Regions from separate parts of the Streptomyces sp. E11-3 genome, predicted to be linked through region 1. Evidence: riboswitches for the same ligand, from Rfam matches in the RefSeq annotation. Region 1 holds a riboswitch; each other region holds the start of a gene.
The links. A riboswitch is a leader RNA that binds a small molecule or an ion and turns the genes downstream of it on or off. The one in region 1 is predicted to bind cyclic di-AMP.
Positions count from the first base shown of each region.

Region 1 (5,340 bases):
GTGGCCGTGCCCTCCGTCTGCGCGCTCGGCGTCGCGGGGATCGCCGCCGCCTCGGTGAACACCGGCCTCGGCGACAGCAAGGGCGACACCAAGACCCAGGCCGCGCCCGATCCGGCCACCCCCACGGTCGAACCGGCACAGGTCAACAGCCAGCTCGACACCCAGCTGGCCAACCTCTCCGCCGAAGCCGACGACTTCGCCGGCCGGGCGAGCCGCACCCAAGAACGTATCGACCTCAAGGAACGCCAAGAGGCCGAGCGGAAGCGCAAGATCGAGGAAGCGGAACGCAAGGAGCGACTGCGCCCCAAGTTCGCCGCGCCCGTGGCACGCAAGGGGCTCAGCGCGCGCTACGGCCAGGCCGGGATCAACTGGATGTCCGTGCACAGCGGCATCGACTTCCCCGTCTCATACGGCACTCCCGTGATGGCCGCGACCGACGGCACCGTGCGCACCCAGTGGAACAGCGCCTACGGCAACATGGCGATCGTGACCGCGCCGGACGGCACCGAGACCTGGTACTGCCACCTCTCCAGCACGAAGATCCGCAGCGGCACGGTCAAGGCCGGGGACGTCATCGCCTACGCCGGTAACTCGGGCAACTCCACCGGCCCGCACCTGCACTTCGAGGTTCGCCCCGGCGGCGGCTCGGCGATCGACCCGCTGGCGTGGCTCATGAGCCACGGCATCAACCCCACCTGAGCCCCGGCAGCAATCATCCCGGCCTGAGACCCACCTGAGCCACAGCATCACCCTGGCCTGAGCTCCGCCTGAGCCCCAGCACCACCCCCACCCTGAAACCCGACCGGAAGCCAAGGCCCCGGCCGGGCCGAGCAGCCACTCCCCCTACAACTTCTCCACCGGCGCATACCGCAGCAGCAGCACCTTCGGCTTCGGATCGCCGAAGTCGATGCTCGCCCGGGCCTGATCGCCCGCGCCTTCCACCGCCACCACGGTCCCCAGGCCGAACTGGTCGTGTGTGACCCGGTCCCCGACCGCCAGCGACACCACCGGCTTGTCCCCCGCCCGGCGCGTCGCGAACCCCGAAGGCCCGCCGCGCGCACGCGACGAGGACAGCGAGGACGTCAGCGACGACACCGCACCCGACCCACCCCTGCCGGACTTGGCCGTCGGCGCCGGAACCGAGGGCCCGGTCCGCTTCCACTGCAGATGCTGGTCCGGGATCTCCTCCAGGAAACGGGACGGCGGGTTGTACGAGGGCTGCCCCCAGGCGCTGCGCATCGTCGAGCGCGTCAGATACAGCCGCTCGCGCGCCCGCGTGATGCCCACATACGCCAGCCGCCGCTCCTCCTCCAGCTCCTTGACCTGCCCCAGTGCGCGCATATGCGGGAAGACGCCGTCCTCCATGCCGGTCAGGAACACCACAGGGAACTCAAGGCCCTTGGCGGTGTGCAGCGTCATCAGCGTGATGACACCCGAGCCGTCGTCCTCCTCGTCCGGGATCTGATCGGAGTCGGCGACCAGGGCGACCCGTTCCAGGAACTCCGCCAGCGTCCCCGAAGAAGCCGCGGCCTCCCCTTCACCCTGGGCGGTGGTCGTCTCCTGCTCGAACTCCAGGGCCACCGCGGCCAGTTCCTGGAGGTTCTCGATACGGGTCTCGTCCTGCGGGTCGGTGGAGGACTGCAACTCGGCGAGATAGCCGGTCCGCTCCAGTACGGCCTCCAGGACCGTGGCGGGTCCCGCGCCGGACTCGGCGATCGTACGGAGTTCCTCCATCAGCGTGTTGAACCGCTTGACGGCGTTCGCCGAGCGGGCCGCCATGCCGTACGCCTCGTCGACTCGCCGCAGCGCCTGCGAGAAGCTGACCTTCTCGCGCTGCGCCAACGCGTCGATCATGGCCTCCGCGCGGTCGCCGATGCCGCGCTTGGGTACGTTGAGGATGCGGCGCAGCGGTACGGAGTCCTCCGGGTTGGACAGCACCCGCAGATAGGCCAGGACGTCCCGGACCTCCTTGCGCTCGTAGAAGCGCACCCCGCCGACGACCTTGTACTGCAGCCCGACGCGGATGAAGATCTCTTCGAAGACACGGGACTGCGCGTTCGTCCGGTAGAAGATCGCGACGTCACCGGCCTTGGCCTCGCCCGCGTCCGTGAGCCGGTCGATCTCCTCGGCGACGAACTGCGCCTCGTCGTGCTCGGTGTCGGCGACATAGCCGGTGATCTGCGCGCCGGCCCCGGCGTTGGTCCACAGGTTCTTCGGGCGGCGGCTTTCGTTCCGCTCGATGACGGCGTTGGCCGCGGTCAGGATCGTCTGGGTGGAGCGGTAGTTCTGCTCCAGGAGGATCGTGGTCGCGTCCGGGTAGTCCTCCTCGAACTGGAGGATGTTGCGGATGGTGGCGCCACGGAAGGCGTAGATCGACTGGTCCGCGTCACCCACGACGCACAGCTCGCCCGGCTCCGGGTCGCCCTCGCCGCCGACCGGGCCGACCAGCTCGCGCACTAGGGCGTACTGGGCGTGGTTGGTGTCCTGGTACTCGTCGACCATGATGTGGCGGAAGCGGCGGCGGTAGTGCTCGGCGACGTCCGGGAACGCCTGCAGCAGATGCACCGTCGTCATGATCAGGTCGTCGAAGTCGAGGGCGTTCGCCTCACGCAGCCGCGACTGGTACATCGCGTAGGCCTGGGCGAGGGTCTTCTCGAACCCGTCCGCGGCCTGCCCGGCGAAGGTCTCCTCGTCGATCAGCTCGTTCTTCAGGTTCGAGATCTTGGCGCTGAAGGACTTGGGCGGGAAGCGCTTGGGGTCGAGGTCCAGGTCCCGGCAGACCAGCGCCATCAGCCGCTTGGAGTCGGCGGCGTCGTAGATCGAGAACGAGGAGGTGAAGCCGAGCCGCTTGGACTCGCGGCGCAGGATGCGGACGCAGGCGCTGTGGAAGGTCATCACCCACATCGCGGCCGCACGCGGCCCGACCAGGTCGGCGACGCGCTCCTTCATCTCCCCCGCGGCCTTGTTGGTGAAGGTGATCGCGAGGACCTGACCGGGGTGCACCCCGCGCTCGGCGAGCAGATAGGCGATGCGGTGGGTCAGTACCCGGGTCTTGCCCGACCCGGCTCCGGCGACGATGAGCAGCGGGGTGCCGGAGTGCACGACGGCGGCGCGCTGGTTGTCGTTCAGCCCGTCCAGCAGGGCAGCCGGGTCCACCGCGGGGCGCGGGGCGCCGTCGCGGTAAAACGCGTCCCGGTCCACGGGCGCGTCGAACCGGCCTCCGAAGAGGTCGTCCGGAACCTCTTCGGGTTCCGGAGCGTGCTCCTCGGGGGGCGGCGGAGGCTCCTCGCCCGAAGGCTTGAGGTCCGCCAGGAAGCTGTCGTCAAAGAGGCTGCTCATCGTCTACCGAGTCTAGGCGGCCGCACTGACACCCCGCCCCGGGTTCCCGTTCCGCGCTACCCCGCCCCGGTCACCAAGGGAGCACAAGCACTCACACAGCGCGAAAGTCACAGAAAAGTATCGGGCATATCGAACACCAACCTTCCCAGCCGCCTCGGCAGTTGGCTAGCGTGCTGGGCGGGCGGCCCGCATCCCCACCGGCGAACCACGCCGGGAACGGGCGGCCTCCGCCGAGTCCGGTGCGCCCCCCACAGGCAGCCGGAGCCGGGGACCCACGTGACCTTTGGGGTGAATCGGTCCCACGTACGAGCCCGTACCCACGTACGGGCGCGTCCGCGACCGTAGGGCAGCCTTCCGACACACCGCCCGAACCCGACAGCTAACCCGGTAGGCGGTCTATGGAAGGAGCGCCACCCTTGGCGTCGCACCGCAAGCCGCGCAACAGGTCCGGCCGCATACGGACCACAACCCAGGCCGTCGGCATCACCACGGCCGCCCTCACCTCCGTGGCTCTGCTGTCGCAGAACGCGTACGCCGCGCCTCCCTCGGCGCCTTCGGCTCCCGAACCGTCGCTCGAAGAGGTGCAGAAGAAGGTCGACGACCTCTACCAGCAGGCGGGTGTCGCCACCCAGAAGTACAACGCGGTCAAGGAGCGCACCGACAAGCAGCGCAAGCAGGTCGACAAGCTGCTCGACCAGGTCGCCAAGCGCACCGACAAGATGAACGACGCGCGGCAGGAACTCGGCACCATCGCGGCCGCCCAGTACCGCAACGGCGGGGTCTCCGACGCGGCGACGCTGATGCTCGCCGACGACCCGCAGAGCTACTTCGACCAGCGTCAGCTGATGAGCCGGTTGAGCGGCAAGCAGGAGAAGGCCCTCACGGACTACCAGGAGCTCCAGGCCGCGACCACCAAGAAGCGCGGCGAGGCGACGAAGAGCCTCAAGACGCTCACCGAGACCCAGAGCGAGCTGAAGACCACCAAGCGGGAGGTCCAGCGGAAGCTGTCCGAGGCGCGTGAGCTGCTGTCCACCCTGACGGCCGAGGAGAAGGCGCGGCTGGCGGCGCTGGAGAAGAAGCGCGAGGAAGAGGCCCGCAAGAAGGCGGAGGCGCAGGCCCGCGAGAAGGCGGCGGCCGAGGCGGAGCGCAAGCGCCTGGCGGAGGAGGCGGCCGCGAAGGAGAAGGCGCAGGAGGAGGCGCGGCAGGAGCAGGACTCCGGCACCGGCTCAGACGCCGACTCGGGCGGCGACACGTCGACGGGGGGCTCGACGGGCGGCTCCACCGAGCCCACTCCAGCCCCCTCCCCCTCTCCCGACACCTCGACCCCGGACGACTCGGACGACTCGTACGCCGCCAAGGCCGCGAAGGTGATCGCCTTCGCGGAGGCCCAGATCGGCAAGCCGTACGTCTGGGGCGCGCAGGGCCCGGACTCGTACGACTGCTCGGGCCTGACCCTGTCCGCGTGGAAGGCGGCCGGCGTCTCGCTGCCGCGTACCACCTGGGACCAGGTGAAGGTCGGAACTCAGGTGTCAGTCGACAACGCCAAGCCCGGTGACCTGGTCTTCTTCTACGACGACATCAGCCACGTCGGCATCTACATCGGCGACGGCAAAATGATCCACGCCCCGAAGCCGGGCACGAACGTCAGGACCGAGTCGATCTACTACATGCCGATCCACAGCGTGCGACGCGTGGCATAACCGCCCGGGGCGCGCTGCCCACGCAGGTCATCGGGCCTCAGGCCATCGGCCCCCGGGCCTCAAGCCCTCAGGTCCACAGGACGGCGATAAAGATATTCGCCGTGGTCAGCGCGCCCACCGCACCGAACATCGACTTGTCGATGCTCTCCTCGTCCCGCTTCACGTAGACGAGCGCCAGGATCACGATCAGCACCGCCATCTTGACGGCGATCTTGACGTTGTTGACCGCGTTGTCGTCGGCCTGGTTGAGGCCGACCAGCGCGACCCCGGTGACCAGCATGGTCAGCGCGCCGTGCAGCAT
Region 1 covers NZ_JAZGRL010000001.1:2,925,088-2,930,427, forward strand. Annotated here, with positions in the region: gene U9R90_RS13170 (peptidoglycan DD-metalloendopeptidase family protein) at 1-699, shown strand, start outside; gene pcrA (DNA helicase PcrA) at 844-3,339, opposite strand; cyclic di-AMP (ydaO/yuaA leader) riboswitch at 3,558-3,749, shown strand; gene U9R90_RS13180 (NlpC/P60 family protein) at 3,756-5,039, shown strand; gene U9R90_RS13185 (hypothetical protein) at 5,107-5,340, opposite strand, start outside.

Region 2 (5,340 bases), on a different contig from region 1:
GGGGCGGTCCGCCTTGCCCACCTCCGCGCGGCGCTTGGTCGCGCCGTCCGGGTCGGGCACCGTGAACGCGGTCTCGCCCGGCCGCACCATGTGCAGCCGCTCGCGGGCCTGGCGTTCCACGTACGCGTCGTCCTGCCAGCGCGCCTTGGCGTCCCGCAGGTCCTCGGCCTGGTCCCTGGCGTCGCGCAACAGCCGCTCCTGCTCGGCGATGTCGGCCCGCTGGGCGACGTACTGCCGCATCGGATAGGCGAGCGCGACGATCAGCGAGCAGACGACCAGCGCGAGCAGCGCGGCCCGGCCGGTGAGCCGGGAGCGGCGGGCCTGGCGCTTGGTCTGCGAACGGTAGACACGGGCCGCGGTCTGCTCGCCGAGCAGCCGCAGTCTGGTCGTGGTGGAGAACCGGTCCCGGTTCCCTGCCATGGTCCCGCCTTCCCATCACGCGCGTACGTCCCCGCACACGGTACGGGACCGAGTACGGGGACGTACGTACGACGGGCCCTCGGGCCCTGAAGGCGTCGGCCTGGGAGGCGTCAGCCCTTGAAGCGCGGGAAGGCGGAGCGGCCCGCGTACACCGCGGCGTCGTCGAGGATCTCCTCGATGCGCAGCAGCTGGTTGTACTTGGCGACGCGCTCGGAGCGGGCCGGGGCGCCGGTCTTGATCTGGCCGCAGTTGGTGGCGACGGCCAGGTCGGCGATGGTGACGTCCTCGGTCTCGCCGGAGCGGTGGGACATCATGCACTTGAAGCCGTTGCGCTGGGCGAGCTCGACGGCGTCCAGGGTCTCGGTCAGCGAGCCGATCTGGTTGACCTTGACCAGCAGGGCGTTGGCCGAGTTCTCCTCGATGCCGCGGCCCAGGCGCTCCGGGTTGGTGACGAAGAGGTCGTCGCCGACGATCTGGACCTTGCCGCCCAGCTTGTCGGTCAGGACGTTCCAGCCGGCCCAGTCGTCCTCGAACAGCGGGTCCTCGATGGAGACGAGCGGGTACGAGGCGACGAGCTCCTCGTAGTACTCGGTCATCTCGGCGGCGGAGCGCTCCTTGCCCTCGAACTGGTACGTGCCGTCCTTGTAGAACTCGGAGGCGGCGACGTCCAGGGCGAGCGCGATCTGCTGGCCGGGGGCGTAACCGGCTTCCTTGATGGCCTCGAGGATCAGGTCCAGGGCCTCGCGGTTGGAGCCCAGGTTCGGGGCGAAGCCGCCCTCGTCGCCGAGGCCGGTGGCCAGACCCTTGGCCTTCAGGACCTTCTTGAGGGTGTGGTAGACCTCGGCGCCCCAGCGCAGGGCCTCGGAGAAGGACTCCGCCCCGATCGGGGCGATCATGAACTCCTGGATGTCCACGTTGGAGTCGGCGTGCGAGCCGCCGTTCAGGATGTTCATCATCGGCACCGGCAGCAGGTGCGCGTTGGGGCCGCCCAGGTAGCGGAAGAGCGGCAGGTCGGACGCCTCGGAAGCGGCGTGCGCGACGGCGAGCGAGACGCCGAGGATGGCGTTGGCGCCGAGCGAGCCCTTGTTGTCGGTGGCGTCCAGGTCGAACATGGCCTGGTCGATCAGGCGCTGCTCGGTGGCGTCGTACCCGACGAGCTCCGGGCCGATCTGCTCGATGACGGCGAGGACGGCCTTCTCCACGCCCTTGCCCAGGTAACGGCTGGGGTCGCCGTCACGGAGTTCGATGGCCTCGAAAGCACCGGTGGAGGCACCGGAGGGGACGGCGGCACGACCCGTGCTGCCGTCGTCGAGGCCAACCTCGACCTCGACCGTGGGGTTGCCTCGGGAGTCCAGGATTTCCCGGGCTACGACGACGTCGATGGACGGCACGAGCATCTCCTTCTGGGATGTGACGCTAGAAGTGCGAGGTCTCTATGGCCTTGCGACACGAGCCTAACCGCCTCGGCGGCATCGGCCAGCCGACCGACCGGACCGTGGACACCCCGAGCATAGATTGTTTCTTGACGGAACAAAAAGAGCCCCGCCCCGGCGCGCACGGGGGTAAGCGCGCAGGGGCGGGGCGGTCTGGGGATGACCTGCGGGTCTGGCGGTGACCTGCGGGCCTGTCAGTGACCCGCGGGTCAAGCGGTGACCTGCGGGTCAGGGTCAGCTGAGGTGCAGCTGCTGACCCGGGTAGATGAAGTCGGCGTCCTCGACGATGTCCTTGTTCAGCTCGTGCAGGCTGAGCCAGCCGCCCTTGACGTCATGCGCCTCGGCGATCTCGGAGAGGGTGTCCCCGGACTTCACCTCGTACTCGCCGTCGCCCTTCTTGACCGTCTGACCGGCCGGGGTCTCGACGGTCTTGGCGCTCTTGGTGCTGGGCGCGGCCTTGGGGGTCTCTGCCTTCGGGGCGGCCTGCTTCGGCTGCTCCTGCTTCGGCTGCGGCTTCGGCTGCTCCTGCTTCGGCTGGGGCGCCGACTGCTGCGGGGTGCTCGGGGCGCTCTGCTGCGTGGACTGCTCGCCGCCACCGTCGTACGAGGCGTTGGTCAGGCCGACGCCGCAGCTCGGCCAGGCACCCTTGCCCTGGCCCGCGAGGACCTTCTCGGCGATCTCGATCTGCTGCGTCTTGGAGGCCTGGTCGGCGGTCGAGGCGTACTGCGTGCCGCCGTACGCGGCCCAGGTGGAGGACGAGAACTGCAGACCGCCGTAGTAGCCGTTGCCGGTGTTGATCGACCAGTTGCCACCGGACTCGCACTGGGCGACCTGGTCCCACTGGGACGCGGTGGCGGCCTGCGCGCCGGTCGCGCCCATCAGCGGGACGGCCACGGCGGCGCCGGTGACACCGGCGGCGGTGGCGATCCGGGTGGTCTTGGACGGACGACGGTGCTTGCCCTTGCCGGAAAACAGCATGAGTGATCCCCTCACCGACGCCTACGAGGTGAGCTGTCGGGTTCGGGCCAAGTGAGTTGCCCGGTCCGTACGGAGCTTCCGCGTCTCCGTACGAACTTCACCCCAAGCCGGTCCCCGCCCTCTCTCAAGGGCCGGGCCCGGCGCAAACCTTGGGTCCCCCGCTCCTGCCTACGGCGCGTTACGCGACGACTGTTCCCTGCGGCCGCCGGCAGGATTCGGCGTGACGGCCATCGGGGCTCACCAGTGGCGAGCGGTCACGACGGTAAACACGCTCCCACCCTCAACACCAAGGCGATCGGGGCCGTTGAGACCCATCTCTCACTTACGGCAATGCCCCTTTAACTCGGACATTCAGCCCGAACTGCCGCTACTTTTCGCCCAGATCGAGGCTTTGGCCAGGGCGAATGAGGTCCGGGTCCTCGCCGACGGTCTTCTTGTTTCCCGTGTAGAGCCCGGTCCATCCGCCGTCGAGCCCATGGGTGTCGGCGATCACCGAGAGGTTGTCGCCGGGGCGCACGACGTACGCGCCGTCGACGGCATCGCGGTCCGTGTCGCCACCACGGGAGGCATGCCGGCCCGAGCCGTCGACCTCGCGCTCGTCGGGCAGCTCCTCGGGGGCGCGGTCGCCACGGTGGCGCCCTGAGCCCTCGGCAGGGGTCTCCTCCGGCGCGGAGGGGTCGGCGGAGGGGTCGGCGGAGGAGTCAGGAATGGTGGTCTCGGTGGGCGAAGCAGAAGAATCAGACGAAGGCGACTCACCCTTCGAGGAGTTGTCCGACTTGCCCTCATCGCCACTGGCGCCGCTTTCGTCGCCTACGCCACCTACGCCGCTTTCGCCTTCTTCGCCCGACTCGTCCTCCGGCGTCTTACCTGACGGCTCATCCGCGGCGTCCTCCGAAGGATCGGCGGACGGCGAGGGCTCCGCGGACTCGCCCTTCGACGGCTTGGACGCCTTCGGTGAATCCGACTCCGACTCCGACGGCGACGGCGTGGGGTCCGCGGTCGGGCCCGGGTTCACGTCGGGCGTCTCGCCACCCTTCTCCAGCCCGGCGATCGGCGCACACGTCGCCCAGGCGTCGGGCCCCTGCGCGGCAAGTACCTTCTCGGCGACGGCTATCTGCTGCGAGCGGCTGGCCAGGTCGGCACGCGGCGCGTAGTCCAGGCCGCCGTACGCCTCCCAGTCGTCCTGCGAGAACTGCAGCCCGCCGTAGTACCCGTTGCCCATGTCGGCGCTCCACACGCCACCGCTCTCGCACGCGGCGAGCTTGTCCCAGGTGGAGGCGTCGGCGGCGCTCGCGCCGGAGGCGCCGAGCAGCGGGATGGCGATGGCCGATCCGGTCACCCCCGCCGCGACAACGAGAGCCGGAGCTTGACGGGGGCGTCGGTGACGGCCGTTCCCGGAGAGCATGCGATTGCCTTTCGCGCGACTACACAGCTGAGTGACAGTTGAGTCGAACGGCGAACGTAGCCGCACTCGAACGCTTGTCACAAGTCGATACAGCGGAGATCACACGAAAGTCACAGATTTGACGGTGCGTCAGATTTGCTGCTGGGACGCCTGGCCGGGAACGCGTGCGCACGGGCGGCGAGTACGACGACCAGGACCGGCACCAGGAGCGCCAGGACGCTCCAGGGAAGGGCGGCGGCGCCGAGGATACCGAGCAGGACGCCGCCCGCGACTCCGCCTCCGGCCATGGCCGCGTTCCACAGGGTGACAAGGATCGCCTGGGCCGCGTCGGCCGCTTCGCTGCCCGCGTCCCCCACGGCGGTGGTCAGCAGCGTGGGCACGCCTCCCCAGCCAAGTCCCCACAGGATCGCGGCGAGATAGACCAGTACGGGACTGCCGGCCAGGACGGCCAGCGCGGCGGCCGCCACAGCGACCAGCAGGGCGGAGGCGATGGTGAGGGAACGCAGTCGACGGTCGATCTGAGCGCCCACGATCCAGATGCTCACCATCGAGGCCCCGCCGAAGAGCAGCAGCACGAGCCCGGTTGAGCCGCCCATACCGAACTCGCCCAGGAAAGTGGCGATATAGGTGTACAGGATCGTGTGGGCCAGGACGAAAAGCAGCGTGACGACCAGGACCGGGATCACGCCGGGGAGGGCGAGGGTACGCAGCACCGGGGTACGGCCCTCGGGGCGCTGTCCGGGATAGTCCGGGGCCAGTACGGCGACCGCGGCGATCACGGCGAGCGCGAGCACGGTCATCAGGGCGAACATCGCCCGCCAGCCGACCGCTTCGCCCAGGAACGTCCCCGCGGGCACCCCGAGCGCCAGCGCGATCGGGATGGCCGCCAGCACGATCGCGATCGCCCGGCCCCGCAGGTGGGCCGGCGCCATCCGGCGGGCGTAGCCGACCAGCATCGCCCAGGCCACCCCCGCGGCCACACCGGCGACGAACCGGGCCACCATGGTCAGCCCATAACTCGCGGAGAACGCGGTGACCGTGTTGGCAAGAGCGAACCCCGTCATCGCCGTCGCCAGCAGCCGCTTGCGCCGCCACCCCGCGGTG
Region 2 covers NZ_JAZGRL010000003.1:485,990-491,329, reverse strand. Annotated here, with positions in the region: gene U9R90_RS31790 (FtsB family cell division protein) at 1-420, opposite strand, end outside; gene eno (phosphopyruvate hydratase) at 531-1,811, opposite strand; gene U9R90_RS31780 (transglycosylase family protein) at 2,088-2,831, opposite strand; cyclic di-AMP (ydaO/yuaA leader) riboswitch at 2,835-3,017, opposite strand; gene U9R90_RS31775 (transglycosylase family protein) at 3,199-4,236, opposite strand; gene U9R90_RS31770 (MFS transporter) at 4,347-5,340, opposite strand, start outside.
Region 2: another riboswitch for cyclic di-AMP. It lies ahead of U9R90_RS31780 (transglycosylase family protein); the one in region 1 lies ahead of U9R90_RS13180 (NlpC/P60 family protein).

Region 3 (5,340 bases), 1.1 Mb from region 1:
TGGGCAGGTCGGGGCCCGGCACGAAGCGCATCAGCGTCTCGAGGTCGGCGCCCGGGTGCTTGATGAGGTGGCGGGCGGCCGCGATGACCTCGCCCAGGTTGTGCGGCGGCATGTTCGTCGCCATGCCGACCGCGATTCCGGAGGCGCCGTTCACCAGGAGGTTCGGGTAGGCCGCGGGGAGGGTGACCGGCTCCTGCTCCTGGCCGTCGTAGTTGGACGCGAAGTCGACCGTGTCCTCGTCGATGGACTCGGTCATCAGGGAGCTGGCGTCGGCCATCCGGCACTCGGTGTACCGCATCGCGGCCGGCGGGTCGTCGTTACCGAGCGAGCCGAAGTTGCCGTGCCCGTCGACCAGCGGCAGTCGCATCGAGAAGGGCTGCGCCATGCGCACCAGCGCGTCGTAGATGGAGGCGTCGCCGTGCGGGTGCAGCCGGCCCATCACCTCGCCGACCACGCGGGCGCACTTCACATAACCGCGGTCGGGGCGTACGCCCATCTCGTTCATCTGGTAGACGATGCGGCGCTGTACCGGCTTCATGCCGTCCCGGGCGTCCGGCAGGGCGCGCGAGTAGATGACCGAGTAGGCGTACTCCAGGAAGGAGCCCTGCATCTCATCGACGACGTCGATGTCGAGGATCCTCTCCTCGAAGTCGGTGTCGTCTGAGGGTCGCGGGGTCTTCGTGCTGCGGCGGGCCATCGCGGCTGCGGCTCCTTCACCAACAAAGTCGGGCTTCTGACGCGGACCATTGTGGACCGCGCCACTGACAACGCGGACCGCGACCCGGGCAATGAGGTCGCCCGATGCTCTCCCGGCGGTCGACAGATGATCGCCAAGTGATCGCTGAGGGCTTACCCGAGACGGGAACTTCGCCAGATGTCCGCGCGCTTGCATACAGTGACAGGACTGCCTTGACGCATGTCAACGACGTATGTCAACGAACGCCCTCGGGGAATCCCCTCAGGGACGAGTCAGCACGCGATTCCGCACGCGATCGAAGGGACCACATGCCCATGGGTCACACGGCCACAGCGCAGGCCGGCACCGGCGGCCTGACAGCGACCGAGCACCGGCTGGCCAACGGCCTGCGCGTGGTGCTCTCCGAGGACCACCTGACCCCGGTCGCCGCGGTCTGCCTCTGGTACGACGTCGGCTCCCGCCACGAGGTCAAGGGCCGTACGGGCCTCGCCCACCTCTTCGAGCACCTGATGTTCCAGGGCTCGGCACAGGTGTCGGGCAACGGCCACTTCGAGCTGGTGCAGGGGGCCGGCGGCTCGCTGAACGGCACCACCAGCTTCGAGCGCACCAACTACTTCGAGACGATGCCCGCCCACCAGCTGGAACTGGCCCTGTGGCTCGAGGCCGACCGGATGGGCTCGCTGCTCGCCGCACTCGACGACGAGTCCATGGAAAACCAGCGGGACGTCGTCAAGAACGAACGCCGCCAGCGGTACGACAACGTCCCGTACGGCACGGCCTTCGAGAAGCTGACCGCCCTCTCCTACCCCGAGGGCCACCCGTACCACCACACGCCGATCGGCTCGATGGCCGACCTGGACGCGGCCACCCTGGACGACGCGCGGACGTTCTTCCGTACGTACTACGCGCCGAACAACGCCGTGCTCTCGGTGGTCGGCGACATCGACCCCGAGCGGACCCTCGCCTGGATCGAGAAGTACTTCGGCTCCATCCCGTCCCACGACGGCAAGCAGCCCCCGCGGGACGGCGCACTGCCCGACACCATCGGCAAGGAGCTGCGCGAGGTCATCGAGGAGGAGGTACCGGCCCGCGCCCTGATGGCCGCCTACCGGCTCCCGGAGGACGGCACGCGCGCGTGCGACGCGGCCGACCTGGCGCTCACCGTCCTCGGCGGCGGCGAGTCGTCCCGGCTCTACAACCGTCTCGTACGCCGCGACCGCACCGCCGTCGCGGCCGGGTTCGGCCTGCTGCGGCTCGCCGGTGCGCCCTCGCTCGGCTGGCTTGACGTCAAGACGTCGCACGACGTCGAGGTCCCGGACATCGAGGCCGCCGTCGACGAGGAGCTCGCCCGGTTCGCGGCCGAAGGCCCCACCGACGAGGAGATGGAGCGCGCCCAGGCGCAGTTGGAGCGCGAGTGGCTGGACCGGCTCGGTACGGTCGCCGGCCGCGCCGACGAACTGTGCCGGTACGCGGTGCTGTTCGGTGACCCGCAGCTCGCCCTGACCGCCGTGCAGCGGGTGCTCGACGTCACCGCGGCGGAGGTCCAGGAGGTCGCCCAGGCCCGGCTGCGGCCCGACAACCGCGCGGTGCTCGTGTACGAGCCGGTTGCCGCAGACGAAGCGGACGACGCGGACGGCGCGGATAACGGGGCAGAGGCGCAAGACGCGGCAGCCGCCGCCGGGAACGACGTACAGGAAGACGAGGCGGCGAAGTGACCCAGGCCCAGACCACAGCGACCACCGAGGCCACCGTGACCATGGACTTCCATCCGCAGCCCGAGGCGGGCGAGGCCACGCCGTGGGCCTTCCCCGCCCCCGAGCGCGCCACGCTCCCCAACGGCCTGACAGTGCTGCGCTGTCACCGTCCGGGCCAGCAGGTCGTCGCCGTCGAGCTCAACCTCGACGCCCCGCTGGACACCGAGCCGGACGGCCTGGACGGCATCGCCACCATCATGGCGCGCGCCTTCTCGGAGGGCACCGACAAGCACTCGGCCGAGGAGTTCGCCGCGGAGCTGGAGCGCTGCGGCGCCACGCTGGACGCGCACGCCGACCACCCCGGCGTACGCCTCTCGCTCGAAGTCCCGGTCTCCCGGCTCCCCAAGGCGCTCGGCCTGCTCGCCGACGCGCTGCGCGCGCCCGCCTTCGCCGACAGCGAGGTCAAGCGGCTGGTGCGCAACCGCCTGGACGAGATCCCGCACGAGATGGCCAACCCGAGCCGCCGCGCGGCCAAGGAGCTCTCCAAGGAGCTGTTCCCGGCCACCGCGCGCATCTCGCGTCCGCGCCAGGGCACCGAGGAGACGGTCGAGCGCATCGACGCCACCGCGGTCAGGGCGTTCTACGATGCCCATGTGCGGCCCGCGACCGCGACCGCCGTGGTGGTCGGCGACCTGTCCGGTACGGACCTGGACAAGCTGCTCGGCGAGACCCTGGGGGTGTGGACGGGTTCCGCGCCCGAGCCGCGCCCCGCAGCGCCGATCACCGCCGACGACACCGGCCGGGTCGTCATCGTGGACCGCCCGGGCGCGGTCCAGACGCAGCTGCTCATCGGCCGGGTCGGCCCGGACCGCCACGACCGCGTCTGGCCGGCCCAGGTACTCGGCGCCTACTGCCTGGGCGGCACCCTCACCTCGCGCCTGGACCGCGTCCTGCGCGAGGAGAAGGGCTACACCTACGGTGTGCGCGCCTTCGCCCAGGTGCTGCGCTCGGACGCCGAGGGCACCGGAGCCTCGATGCTGGCCATCAACGGCTCCGTGGACACCGAGTCCACAGGACCTGCCCTGGACGACCTGTGGAAGGTGCTGCGCACCCTCGCAGCCGAGGGCCTCACCGACGCCGAGCGCGATGTCGCGGTGCAGAACCTGGTCGGCGTGGCCCCGCTGCGCTACGAGACCGCCGCGGCCGTCGCGAGCACCCTGGCGGACCAGGTCGAGCAGCACCTGCCGGACGACTTCCAGGCGCAGTTGTACCGGATGCTGGCCGAGACCGGCACCGTGGAGGCCACTGCCGCCGCGGTGAACGCCTTCCCGGTGGACCGTCTGGTCACCATCCTGGTCGGCGACGCCGCGCAGATCGCCGAGCCGGTCAAGGCGCTCGGCATCGGCGAAGTGACCGTCGTCACCGGCTAGTCGGGCCGGGCGGGGCGCCAAGCTCACCTGGGGACCCCGGTGGCTGAAGAGCCACCGGGGTCCCCTAATGTCCGAAATATTGGCGAGGCTGACGGTCTGTCCTGTGGCATGTGCCTCAAAAGCCGTGATCCGTTTGTGGCAGGAAAGATGCCCCGTTTAGCGTCGGGTCGCTGTTCGCCGGCTATGCGCCGCATCCGCGGCACCGGACAGCCATCGCCGAGTCCCCGTCAGGCGCGAGCCTGGGGAGCCGGGGACCCACTCAGTCCCTGGGGTGAATCGGGCGCCTCCCCGTGTGGGGCCCGTAGGAGACCTTCCTGCTCCGAACCCGTCAGCTAACCCGGTAGGCGAGAAGGAAGGAAAGGACCCGCCACTTCATGGCCTCCGGGAAGCATCGTCGCCCCAGCCGTCTGTCGCGCACCGGTGCGAACGTCGCGGGCGTCGCCGCCCTCACCACCACGGGCGTCATCGGCACCCTCGCCTCTCCGGCGCTCGCCGCCCACTCCGCCGCGGACACCGGTCTGAACCAGGCCGTCGCCGCCGACGACGTACTCGCCGAGCGGATCGGCGCGCAGGCCAGCGCGCAGCAGGAGGCCGCCGAGCAGGCCGCCGCCAAGGAGCGGGCCGAGGCCGAGGCCGAGCGCAAGGCCGAGGCACGGGCCAAGGAAGCACGCGAGGAGAAGGCGAAGGAAGAGCGCGCCGCGCGTGCCGCCGAGCGGGCACGGCTGAACGCGTTCGTCTCGCCGGTCGCGGGCTCGTACGTCTCCACCGGCTACAAGGCCGGCGGCGCCGTCTGGTCCTCCGGCAGCCACACCGGCGTCGACTTCCACGCCGCGTCCGGCACCCCCGTCCAGGCCGTCGGCCCCGGCACCGTGGTCGAGGCCGGCTGGGGCGGTGCGTACGGCAACAACGTGGTGATCCGGATGAACGACGGCACGTACACCCAGTACGGGCACCTGTCGTCGCTCAGTGTCTCCGTCGGTCAGAGCGTGACCCCCGGCCAGCGAATAGGCCTCTCCGGCGCGACCGGCAACGTCACCGGGCCGCACCTGCACTTCGAGGTCCGCACCTCCGCCGAGTACGGCTCCGACATCGACCCGGTGTCCTACCTCCGCGCGCACGGCGTAGCCGCCTGACCACCCAGGTCCGAGGGTTCACACCCCACCCCACCACTCACCGAAAGCCCCGGCTCCCCGAGCCGGGGCTTTCGCCATTCGACCCGTGCGCCAGCTTGTCCAAAAAATATCCATGGATTCTGGTCACCCATCGGAAATCCGCGCCTGCTGCAATAGAGTCACCGAACAGACGTCAATCGACCGCGTTTCGCGGACATTAAGGCGGTGGACAGGTCATGCGCGTTCCTGCGCACTCGGTATGCACGGCCATCCGGGAGGACATCGTGTCCGGTGTGCTGGAACGCGGCAGCCGGCTCACCGAGGAGCTGCTCGCGCGCCGGTACGGGGTCTCGCGGGTCCCGGTGCGGGAAGCGCTGCGCACCCTGGAGGCCGAGGGGTTCGTACGG
Region 3 covers NZ_JAZGRL010000001.1:1,809,713-1,815,052, reverse strand. Annotated here, with positions in the region: partial or broken gene U9R90_RS08160 (DNA topoisomerase (ATP-hydrolyzing) subunit A) at 1-697, opposite strand, end outside; gene U9R90_RS08155 (M16 family metallopeptidase) at 1,006-2,412, shown strand; gene U9R90_RS08150 (M16 family metallopeptidase) at 2,454-3,821, shown strand; cyclic di-AMP (ydaO/yuaA leader) riboswitch at 4,026-4,183, shown strand; gene U9R90_RS08145 (M23 family metallopeptidase) at 4,196-4,954, shown strand; gene U9R90_RS08140 (GntR family transcriptional regulator) at 5,170-5,340, shown strand, end outside.
Region 3: another riboswitch for cyclic di-AMP. It lies ahead of U9R90_RS08145 (M23 family metallopeptidase); the one in region 1 lies ahead of U9R90_RS13180 (NlpC/P60 family protein).

Region 4 (5,340 bases), 2.0 Mb from region 1:
CACTGGATGTCGTCGCGCCGGTCCTCCAGGGCCCCGCGCGGCGGCAGTGGCGGCCACGGCTGGTCGGGGTCGGCCGGGACCCGCAGGCCAAGCACCTGGCCGGCGCGCAGGGCGACCCGGGTGTGGCCCTCGGCGGAGAGGTGCAGCCGGTCGCCGTCCCAGGCCCGTCGGTCCTGTACGGACTTCAGGGACCACAGGTCGAGTACGGGGCAGTCGTAGCGGTCGGCGATGGCTCGGACATGTGCGGTGTAGGTGGCGACCTTGCCGCGCAGGTGGCGCAGCACCGGCACGCCCCGGGTGTCGAATCCGGTGGTCACCAGGACGTTCTCGACGGAGTTCTTGAGGTCGGCGACGGCCCGCTCGAAGCGTTCGGCGACGTCGTCGGGGTCGCTGCCGGGCCGGATGATGTCGTTGCCGCCCGCGCAGAAGCTCACCAGTTCGGGGGCGAGCTCCTTGGCCCGCGGCACCTGGTCCTCGACGATCTGGTCGAGGAGCTTGCCGCGTACGGCGAGGTTGGCGTAGCGGAAGGAGTGTTCGGGGTGCCGGTCGGCGAGCAGCACGGCGAGCCGGTCGGCCCAGCCGACGAAGGTGTCGTCGGGGCCGGGGTCTCCGACGCCTTCGGTGAAGCTGTCGCCGACAGCCACGTACGACCCGAATGCGTCACTGCGGATGAGGGAAGTCGAATCGTGGTCCACGTCGCCATATCTTTCACCCACCGGTGTGACCTACGCGACCGTAGCCAGGGGTTGACGGCGGGTGAGATATGCCACCGACAACGACGTACGCGAGCAGGAATAGACCTGCGTACCCCACATGCGCGACGGCCGGGGCCCCAAGTGGGGGTCCCGGCCGTCATGTTCGGCTGGTGCCCTGGCGGGCGGTGCCGTGCGTGTCAGATGGAGACGCCGTGCGAGCGCAGGTAGGCGAGCGGGTCGACGTCCGAGCCGTAGCCCTGGCCGGTCCGGATCTCGAAGTGCAGGTGCGGTCCGGTGGAGTTGCCGGTGGAACCGACCAGGCCGATCTGCTGGCCGCCGGACACGCTCTGGCCCGCGGAGACGCCGAGCGACGACATGTGGGCGTACTGGGAGTAGTGGCCGTCGGCGTGCCGGATGACGACCTCGTTGCCGTACGAGCCGCTCCAGCCGGCGGAGACGACGGTGCCCGCGCCGACCGCCTTGATGGGCGTGCCGGAGGGGGCCGCGAAGTCGGTGCCGGTGTGGTAGCCGCTGGACCACATGGCGCCCGACGCGCGGTACTGGGTGGAGACGCCTCCGGCGACGGGGGCGGTGAAGCCCGTGGTCGTGGCGGCCTTCGTGGCCTTGGACGCGGTGCTGGTCGAGGCGGCGGGCTTGGCCTTGGCCTGGGGCTTGGCCTCGGTCTTGGCCTTGGGCTTGGCCGGGGCGCTGGCCTGCGAGTCGGCCGCACCGAGCTTCAGCTTCATGCCCGGGAGGATCAGCGACGGGTCTTCACCGACGACCGAGCGGTTGTCCTGGTAGAGCTTCTTCCAGCCGCCGTCGACGTCCTTCTTGTCGGCGATACGGGACAGGGAGTCGCCCGACACCACGGAGTAGGTCTGCCCGGCGGCCTGCGGCGCGGCCGTGGGAGCGGCGGCCGGAGCGGTCTGCGGGGCCGCGGCGGGAGCGGCCTGCTGTGCGGCGGCCGGTGCGGTGGCGGGGGCCGCCGACGGTGCGGCCTGTGCGCTGTTGGCGGCGAACAGCGGCAGCGCGAGCGCGGCACCACCGGTGCCGACGACGGCGAACTGGCGGCTGATCCGCGCGGACTTGGGACGGCGGTGCTTACCCTTCGCGGGCATGGCGAATTCCTCTCCGGCGCCTACGAGGTGAGCTGTCGGGTTCGGGCTGGAGATGCCCGGCCGCGCTTTCGCGTGGCTTCACCCCAAGCCGCTCCGGAGTCCCGGAACGGCGTTCTACCGTGGGTCCCCCGCTCCTGCCGTGGACGGGTGGGTGTGCGGAAGTCCGGATGGCGGCAGGATTGGGCGTCCATCCAGACGTCGGCGACCGTAAGCGAGCGGGAAGCGCGGAGACAAGCAGTCAATTCCAGCCCCATGGGCCGCAGCTGATCCTTTGACGCAATTCCCGTAACACTCCGTCGATGAACGCATTCCACCATCCGGATTTCCGCAGGGAATTGAGGAGAGGCGGCCGCAACAGACCGTCACGAATATGATCCCGCTCACCAGTCAGGCGCCACATCCCTTTAATCCAGGGCCAGTTACCGCGAACAGCCTGAATCGGGCATTCATCGCTTAGGGCGCAGGTGGCACATCAGCGTCACGCCGGGACAGGTGGTTGACGCAGGCATCGATGTCGTATCGATGTCGTATCGTCGAAGACGCGCACCGCAGGCGAGCAGCGCCGGCGGCTTACCGGGAGGAGCCCCCGTGACGCAGCAGGTCCCGTCGACCGAGCCCGAGCTGGCCGGAGTGCGCAATTTCCGCGACGTGGCAGGCCTGCCGACCGTGGACGGCAGACGCATGCGGGCCGGACGGCTCTTCCGCAGCGGCCACCTCGCACACGCCACCGAGACGGACGCCGCGTTCTTGGCCTCCCTCGGACTGCATACGATTTTCGACTTCCGCAATGCCGCGGACCAGCAGCTCGAGGGCCCGGACGTCGAGCTTCCGGGTGTACGGAACGTAAACCTTCCGCTGACCGACCCGGCCCACGGCGCGGAGTTCTGGCAGATGGTCCGGGACGGCGAGATAGCGGAGCTGCGCGCCGCCCTGGCCGACGGGCAGGCCGCGGACCGGATGATCACCACGTACCGCATGATCATCAAGGAGCGGACCGCCGAGCACAGCCGGGTGCTGCACGCGCTCGCCGAGGACAGCGTGCCCGCGCTGATGCACTGCGCGGCCGGCAAGGACCGCGCGGGCCTGTCGATCGCCGTCACGCTGCTCGCCGTGGGCGTCGAGCGCTCCGCCATCCTCACCGACTACCTGGCGTCCAACGCCACCCACCGCCGCTACAAGGTGCACCGCAGCAACAACGGCTCGAACTCCATGTCGCCCGAGGTCATGGAGCTGCTCAGCCCGCTCTTCGACGCCCGCGCCGAGTATCTGGAGGCGGCCTTCGACACGATCGACGAGACCTGGGGCTCCGTCGAGCGCTATCTGCGAGAGGGGCTGCGGCTGGCACCCGAGACGCGGGAGCGGCTCCGCGGGCAGCTGCTGGACTGACCCTGGATCCCGCGGATCCGACACAACCACGGAGCGGCCGGATCTACCGGTTCTGCGCGCCCAGCGTGAAGAGCAGGTAGATGAAGGCCGCGAAGACATGGCCGACGGCCACATAGATGATCAGCCGGACCCAGAGCGCGCGGGGGAACTTCTCCTCCATCGACGTGCGCGCGGGCACGGACCTGCGGACGGGCTGCTCGGGCTCGGTCATGTCGCGTCTCCTGTGATCCGGTTGCCCGCGTCCGCGCCGAGGCACAGCGCGGCCGTGGGACTCTGCAGCAAGGTGTGGACGAACAACAGCTCGGCCCCGCTCTGGTCGGCGGCGGCGATCCGATGCGGGGTGAGCGAGTCGAAGTGGGCGCTGTCTCCGGGCCGCAGCAGGTGCGCGGTGTCCCCGAGCCGGAGCCGCAGCTTCCCGGCCAGGACGTACAGCCACTCCTCGCCGGGATGCACCCGCACGATGTCGCCCTGCGCCCCGTACGGCACCCACACCCGCAGCGCCTGCATCCCGCGCCCCGGGGCCCCCGCCTGCCGGTAGGTCCAGCCGCCCGCCGCGGTGGCCTCCTGGGCGTCCCCGCGCAGGACCGCGTCCCGGTCGGCGACGCGCTCGCCGAGCAGTTCCGAGACCGTCGTACCGTAGGTACGGGCGAGCACCAGCAGCGTGGGCAGGGACGGCTGGCGCTGCCCGGTCTCCAGGCGGGAGAGATGGGCGGGCGAGAGCTGGGCGGCGGCCGCCGCGGCCTCCAGGGTGAGCGAGGCGCGGCGCCGCAGGGCACGTAGTTGCGGGGCCACGGCGGGCAGCTCGGCGCCCGCGTCCGGTTCCGCTGGGTCGGCAGGACTCATACAGCCGATTCAGCCAGAGCCTTACCTTTGGGGCAAATTTCTTGCCTCAGAGGCAAATCCGTCAGAGGTGTGTCCGTCAGCGATGGGCGACCGCCTGTTTCACCAGCGTCCTGCCGAAGTCCCACATCAGTCCGCCGCCGCTGTGCGCCTCGTCCATGACAGCCGTGAACGCGGCCACGAAGCGGTCCACGTCCGCCTCGTCGATGGTCAGCGGCGGGATCAGCTTGATCACCTCCAGGTGGTCGCCGGAGACCTGGGTGAGGATCCGGTGCTTCTGCAGCAGCGGTACGACCACCATCTGCGCGAACAGGCCCTTGCGCGCCACCTGGAGCGCCGCCCACCGGCTGCGCAGCTTCAGCGACGAGGGCTTCCCGAACTCGATGCCGATCATCAGGCCGCGCCCGCGTACCTCGTGCAGCAGCTCGTAGCGGTCGACGAGCGCGGTAAGCCGCGACGTCAGCAGCTCGCCCATGGCCCGGGCATGGGCGACGACCTGCTCGTCCTCCATGACGGACAGCACGGCGAGCCCCGCCGCCATCGCCTGGGCGTTGGATCCGAAGCTCGCCGAGTGCACCAGCACCCGGTCCATGGACGAGAAGACCTTCTTGAAGATCCAGTCCTTGCCGAGGGTCGCCCCGACCGGCACATAGCCGCCCGAGAGCGCCTTCGCCACGCAGACGAGATCCGGCTCCACGCCCTCCTCGTGCTGGTAGGCGTAGAAGTCCCCGGTCCTGCCGAGGCCCGTCTGCACCTCGTCCGCGATCAGCAGCGCCTTGTGCCGGTGCAGCAGCTCCTGGGCGGCGCGCAGATAGCCCGGCGGCGGCTCGTGTACGCCCTTGCCCTGGATCGGCTCGACGATCAGAGCCGCCACGTCCCCGCGCTTCAGCTCCCGCTCCAGCGCCTTCAGGTCGCCGAGCTCGACGGCCGTGTCCGGCAGCAGTGGCGCGAAGCCGTCGCGGAACCCCTCCTCGCCGTTCACCGACAGGGAGCCGGTGGTCAGCCCGTGGAAGGCGTGCGCGCAGTACAGGACCCTGGGCCTGCCGGTCGCGTACCGGGCGAACTTCAGGGCGGTCTCCACGGCCTCGGTGCCGCTGTTGCCGAAGAACACCCGGTCCAGATGCGGACTGTGGGTCAGCAGCCGCTCGGCGAGCAGGCCCGGCAGCGGCGGGCAGTCGAAGCGGGTGAGGTCGGCGAGCGAGGCGTCCAGGACGTCGTGCAACGCCTTGCGGACGACGGGGTGGTGGCGGCCGAGGCCCATCACCCCGAACCCGGCGAGCATGTCCAGGTAGTCGTTGCCC
Region 4 covers NZ_JAZGRL010000001.1:970,697-976,036, forward strand. Annotated here, with positions in the region: gene U9R90_RS04320 (SGNH/GDSL hydrolase family protein) at 1-695, opposite strand, end outside; gene U9R90_RS04325 (LysM peptidoglycan-binding domain-containing M23 family metallopeptidase) at 893-1,813, opposite strand; cyclic di-AMP (ydaO/yuaA leader) riboswitch at 1,818-2,009, opposite strand; gene U9R90_RS04330 (tyrosine-protein phosphatase) at 2,402-3,199, shown strand; gene U9R90_RS04335 (DUF6126 family protein) at 3,243-3,359, opposite strand; gene U9R90_RS04340 (helix-turn-helix domain-containing protein) at 3,407-4,042, opposite strand; gene U9R90_RS04345 (aspartate aminotransferase family protein) at 4,119-5,340, opposite strand, start outside.
Region 4: another riboswitch for cyclic di-AMP. It lies ahead of U9R90_RS04325 (LysM peptidoglycan-binding domain-containing M23 family metallopeptidase); the one in region 1 lies ahead of U9R90_RS13180 (NlpC/P60 family protein).